Regions from separate parts of the Lysinibacillus sp. 2017 genome, predicted to be linked through region 1. Evidence: a T-box and tRNA genes for the amino acid it is inferred to sense, from the RefSeq annotation. Region 1 holds a T-box; the other holds one or more tRNA genes.
What was found. A T-box is a leader RNA that pairs with one kind of tRNA and senses whether it is charged. The one in region 1 lies ahead of metG (methionine--tRNA ligase), so its partner is inferred to be a tRNA-Met.
Positions count from the first base shown of each region.

Region 2: it has a tRNA-Met gene. The T-box ahead of metG (methionine--tRNA ligase) is inferred to sense a tRNA for this amino acid. The anticodon was not compared.

Region 1 is NZ_CP029002.1:2,095,119-2,098,403, reverse strand. It holds gene DCE79_RS10085 (serine hydrolase domain-containing protein) at 1-901, shown strand, start outside; T-box leader at 1,232-1,466, shown strand; gene metG (methionine--tRNA ligase) at 1,513-3,147, shown strand.
Region 2 is NZ_CP029002.1:84,911-88,195, reverse strand. It holds gene DCE79_RS00420 (SpoIIE family protein phosphatase) at 1-1,489, opposite strand, end outside; tRNA gene DCE79_RS00415 (tRNA-Met) at 1,781-1,857, shown strand; tRNA gene DCE79_RS00410 (tRNA-Glu) at 1,865-1,936, shown strand; gene DCE79_RS00405 (sodium:potassium antiporter) at 2,119-2,310, shown strand; gene DCE79_RS00400 (S1 domain-containing RNA-binding protein) at 2,462-2,890, opposite strand; gene DCE79_RS00395 (FtsB family cell division protein) at 3,152-3,285, opposite strand, start outside.

The DNA of each region.
Region 1 (3,285 bases):
AGAGCAAATTGTAAACAGCTTTGATACACGATTTGGAATAGCATCGGGTTGTAAATTATTTACAGCGATAGCAATTTGTCAACTTGTGGAGGATGGGCTTCTTTCTTTTGATACAAAGTTAAAAGATTGTCTTAATATTTCTTTTCCTTATTTTGATAAGGATATAACTATTCATCATCTATTAACACATACAGCTGGAATACCTGATTACTTTGATGAGGAAGTTATGGATGAATTTGAAGAGTTGTGGATTAAGAACCCGATGTATCTAATAAGATCCTTGAAAGATTTTTTACCATTATTTCAGAATCAACCAATGAAATTAGGAGTTGGTGAAAGATTTCATTATAATAATGCGGGATACATTTTACTTGGACTAATTATAGAGCAGACAAGCAAAATTAAATTTGCTGATTACATTAAGGAAAATATTTTCAATAAATCTGGGATGACTGAGTCGGATTATTTTGAATTCGATTCTTTACCAATAAGAACAGCACTTGGGTATATTGACTTTCCTAATGGTACTTGGAAGACGAACATTTACTCATTGCCCGTAAAAGGTGGTTCAGATGGTGGAGCATTCGTAACCGTGAATGATATAGGGAATTTATGGGATGCGCTTATAAATAATGAATTATTAAGTGAAGAATACACTCACCAGTTACTTACTCCTTATATTAATACAAGTGATGATGATAATAGCTTTTATGGTTATGGGATATGGATTAAGAAAAATGGTAATGAAATTTTAAAATATCACATAATGGGTTATGACCCTGGAGTTAGTTTCCATTCTGCATTTTATCCTAAGTCTTTAATTAAAACTGTAATATGTTCGAACAAGTCTGAAGGAGCATATGACATTATGAAAGTAATCGAGGAAGAAATATTAAAATAAAACAAAAATCATCTGAGATTGTGAAACATTGTACTTAAAGTAACATATTCAGTCTGGGGAGGAATAATCTACAATTAATTCTCAATCTCTTACAGCTTTGAAAATTAACTTAACACAACGAATTTCTTCTTGAACCGATATATCTTTATTATTTACGTTATTCATTAAGAACCTCCTCAGTTGTTTCATCAATCGGTATTTTAGGATTAGGAATAGTTATAGTATTCAGTAAAGGAATTGTGCTATATTCAGCTAAAGGGCCATATTATGGAGCAAACTCAAATAGAATATTTTTACTTTTTTGACCATTATGGTAAAATATATTTGTAATATTTAGCGTTGATAGGGAAGAGTAAGTATTGGAGTTTTTATAGAGAGCTTCTGATGGTGGAAATGAAGCAAAACGAATTTACTGAACATGGCCTTTGAGCTTCGTACCGATATGTAGGCTACGACGAGATGAGCACTCGTTACAACAGCGGCGGTATGAGTTCGTACTGGCAGAGGCAAATAGTGTAAGCTATTTGTAAAATTAGGTGGTACCACGAGATAATTCGTCCTAATCGCAATTTGCGGTTAGGACTTTTTTTATTTTAAGGGGGAAACATAGAATGAATATATTAATCGGAGGCGCTTGGCCATATGCAAATGGTTCTTTGCATTTAGGTCATGTAACAGCACTTTTGCCAGGAGATATTTTGGCAAGATATTATCGCTTAAAAGGTGAAAATGTGCTTTATGTATCAGGTAGTGATTGTAATGGTACGCCAATTTCAATACGGGCTAATCAAGAAAATACTACAGTCACAGCAATAGCAGATCGCTATCATACTGAATTCTTACAATGCTTTAATGAATTAGGATTTACCTATGACCTATATACAAGAACTGATGCATCACATCATCATAAAGCTGTACAAAATATATTTTTAAAGCTTTTAGAGAATGGCTTTTTATTTAAAAAAAGGATTGAGCAAGCATACTGTACAGTAGATAATCAATTTTTACCAGACAGATTTGTGGAAGGAACATGTCCAAATTGTGGGGCAAAAGCACGTGGAGATCAATGTGACAATTGTTCAGCTATTCTAGATCCACTTGATTTGAAAGATAAAACATGCAAAATTTGCGGAAATGAGCCAGAGATTCGTGAAACGGAACATTATTATTATGAGTTTAGTCATTTTCAACAGCAATTAGAGAACTTTGTTAATGAAGCATCTAGTGAAGGAAGATGGCGAGAGAATGCCGTACAGTTAACTAAACGTTATTTAATTGAAGGATTACCAGATAGGGCTGTCACAAGGGACTTACCTAATGGTATTTCTGTACCTGTAGATGGTTTTGAAGAAAAGAAAATCTATGTTTGGATTGAAGCAGTAGCAGGATATTATACAGCAAGTTTAGAATGGGCAAAACAAAATGGAAAAGATGTTTCCGAATGGTGGAATGAGGAAGCCGTTTCCTATTATATTCATGGTAAAGATAATATTCCGTTTCATACAGTAATTTGGCCAGCAATCTTAATGGGTCTAGGTCAAGAGGGATTACCAACACATATTGTTTCAAATGAATATTTAACATTAGAGAAAAGAAAACTTTCCACAAGTCAAAATTGGGCAGTTTGGGTACCAGAAATATTAAAAGATTATCATCCAGATTCGATTCGCTATTTTTTAACAATCAATGCTCCTGAAAATCGTGACGCCGATTTTTCTTGGCGAGAATTTATCTACAGTCACAACAGTGAACTATTAGGTGCATTTGCCAATTTTGTGAATAGAACGTTGAAATTCATTGCAAAATCCTTTAATCACAAAGTCCCTCAAGCAAAAGTAAACAACAGTATTAAATTAGATGTGGAACACTTATATACAAAAGTTGGGGAACATATCGAATCAGGTGAAATGAAACAGGCAATTGAAGCTATTTTTAACTTTATTCGTACATCAAATCGCTACTTTGATGAAGAGCAACCATGGACTACAGTTAATAGTCATATTAAAAAATGTGAAGAAACGCTTGCAACTAGTGTTTACATTATTCAAAATTTAGCTCAATTATTACATCCCTTCTTACCATTTGGAAGTGAAAAGATTCGACAAATGTTGGGTACATCTTTACACGGATGGGATGAAGTTGCTGACTTACCAACGGAACTTAATAATGTAGAACCTTTATATGTAAGGATTGATGTAAAAAAAATAGAAGAAGAACTTCAAAAATTAGAAGAAGCATATAAGTGAGTTTAAGTTTTAACAACCAATTTTTTGTGACGATAAGCCTTTTAGGCGATTTCTTGGAATTGAAGCATTATATTTAAGAATGAAGGAACTTCATAAACCTTTATTGAATTTGTATATCAGTAATAAAGTTTTTTGCTT
Region 2 (3,285 bases), 1.7 Mb from region 1:
TTTCTGTCTTTATCCATTGCAACTGAAAGCAATTAATTTGTTGCTGCTTTAAAAATTGTTGTACATATTCATCCATATCAGTATGTTCAATTTCATTTTGACGCTCATCTAAAAGCTGCTCCAAATGATTGCTTAAATCTCGCAATTGAAGTGCAATCATCTTCTTTCCGTGATAGAATTGGCGCTCCATTTGTTCCTTTTGTAAAGCAGACTCCAACTCTTCTAGTAGCTTCGTTGATTTAATACATTTTGCTTTAAGCTGGTCCTCTGCTCGAATCCACTCAAATGGCTTCGAACTTCTACGAGCTATTCGCCAATCTTCAATCGAGCTCTCCATCTCACGTTTTGTTCCAAAACATTGCTCGTAGCGAAAACAACTCGAGCAAATAATGAAGTCGGGTCTTTGTTCAACACTCTTTACTTCTTGCGTAAATCGATCAAACACAAGATTTTTCATAAATGAAACGAATTGTTGAAATTGCTTCAAATGTTCAGTTGCTGCTTCGTTACTTTGGATAACAATTGGATTGAATGCATGCTTGTTATAATAACTTTCAACCGTTTGTAGCCATGCTCGTGGAATGAATAAAAAAAGGAGAATCCCTGCAACACTTGAAACAAAATAAACACTATCAAGTGGCAATGTCGCATCATAGAAAAAGAAAAATACACTTGGCAATAAACTAAAAAAGGCAATGCCAAAACGTCCAGCTATTTTCATCACACTCGCGATTAATCCAGTAGTTGCATATAAAACTATCATACTCGTAAATGATAAATTCGCGATACCTGTAAGTAGGCCAAGTGATAACGTAAAAACGACTGTTGCGCCAACCGTTGATACCGCGGCAACAAAGCAAATCAGGAGATGCATCAAAATAAGAGGCAGAGAAAAATAAGATAACGTCAAACTTTGCATGCCAATTAGCATACCTGCTAAAACAACGAATAACGCGACCACCTTTTCTTTTGTCCATTCATAATTTTTCAGCTCGGAAATTGACACAAAAAACTGTTGCATAAAAAAAAGCATCATGACGGCAAATAAGCATTCAATTAAAATATAAAATAAAATTAATAATGGCGGAAATCCACTATACGTAATGGTTTGCCATGACATTTGGACAAGGCCAATGGTGAGAATAATAGCTACATATGCGGAAAGACGCAAATATTTAAAACGAAGGAGTCCTTCAATAAGGACAAGTTCAAGTAGTAGAATCACAACTTGGCCAAATCCTAAAAAAAACGTACCTAAAAAGCCTCCAATTAATACTGAGGTCTGGTACTGTTGGAATTTAGAACGTACGATAAGCCAAAAAGGCAGGAAAAACGGTGCAACCACTTCAAAAAAAGTGGCATGCGCAAAACTAAATGCTAGAAAAAAAGAAATACCGATTAGTAATGCATTAATTTTTTTCATGCTTCCATCATTCAGACTTTCATAATGTGGGTGTAACGCAACTTTTTCGTTGATGATTGTCGTCAATTTGATCACCTTCTCTTTTTCTCGCAAGTATACAAAGAAAGAAAGGTGAAGTTTGTCTGTTTATAGTTTGAGAGTTTATAAAGTGTTCGACGACTTTTACTATACTTTGCCATATTGAAATTGATAAACATATAAAAAATGACAAAATGCTCATCCAAAATAACAGATAAAATAGAGCTTTACCAATGGTTTTTACAATAAATTTCTAAGAGAATAGTTCTGTTTAAAATTATTAAAATATTGTTGACAGTTTTATTGTTGCCCTGTATTATTAATTTTGTTGTTAAATTTGGCGGTGTAGCTCAGTTGGCTAGAGCACTCGGTTCATACCCGAAAGGTCGTGGGTTCGACTCCCTCTGCCGCCACCATATTTTTGGCCCGTTGGTCAAGCGGTTAAGACACCGCCCTTTCACGGCGGTAACACGAGTTCGATTCTCGTACGGGTCATCTTTTAAGGAAAGGATGCAGTAAGTATTAACTTACTGTATCCTTTCCTTTTTTATTATTCTTTATGATTTTCTTGCAATCTTTTGTCACAAATAGGAATTTATCATTCTCTTCATCCCCAACCATTGGAATAATAATCATCATTTACCTTATAATAGTGTTTGAAAGAGGAGGCGTTTTCTTTGGTTCAAAATTTTACATACTTAGCATTTCTATGCGGTATTAGCATGCTTTTAATTGTTGGCGGCGTTATTTTAACAAATTTACCTGTTATGCTTCAAACCATTATGATCTTTACTGGTTTAGTTGGTGGCGTATTTTGTTTTGTAACACTTATTCGCGTACTCATCAAACATAACACTGAAAATAAATAAGACGAGGCACGTTCATATCCTGCTAAACAAAATGTGTAGCTTCCCGCTTTGCTATACAAAAAAAGGAGTTGTTTTGTAAGTATCCACTCACAAAACAACTCCCTTTTTCATATATATGGTCACTTTTTCTACGTGTCAAAAAGCCAACAAATTACCCTCTGCGAGCTCCACGGCCACCGCGTTTTGACTCAGTTGCACGTTTTAATGTAGTTAAACGCTCGTCACTATCTTTTAAGAAACGTGCCATTTTTTGTTCAAAGTTTTCCTTTGGTTGGCGATCATTACGATCGTTTGAACGGTTGTTATCACGACGAGGACGCTGTGGACGCTCTGGTCGCTCAGCTTGAGGCTTTGCTTTACGAATTGAAAGACCAATCTTCCCGTCCGCTTCAACATTCATCACTTTAACTTCGACTTCGTCGCCTACTTTAAGATGTTCGTTAATATCTTTTACATAGTTATCCGCCACTTCACTAATGTGGACTAAACCTGTTTTACCATCAGGAAGCTCAACGAATGCGCCGAAATTTGTAATTCCTGTTACCTTACCTTGTACTTTGCTGCCTACTTCAATTGACATAAAAAAAATGCTCCTCCTTAAAATTTAAGAGACCTTTACCTTAAAAGTCATATTATCCTTTGTAGTGAAACTTTTGTTCAATAGTTTCTCCTCTAATTATAGCTAACATAAAAAGAGTGTCAACAAGACACTCTTTTTAAAGGTAATTAATACCAATGATTTGTCATAAAAATATTAAATTTAACGTATTTTCATCTAAAAATGCATCCGATTTACCTTTTTAAATAAATTTCGTATTTTTTCACATACCGCCTTTTAAAACTATTGTTCATCTTCTGAATCCTTTTCGTCTTTCTCTTCAGATGAACTAGGCATCGTAAAGATTATTTCTCCCTCTTCAGAAAGGAAAAATTCTTTTCTCGCCAATTTTGCAATGTACTCATCATCTTCCAATT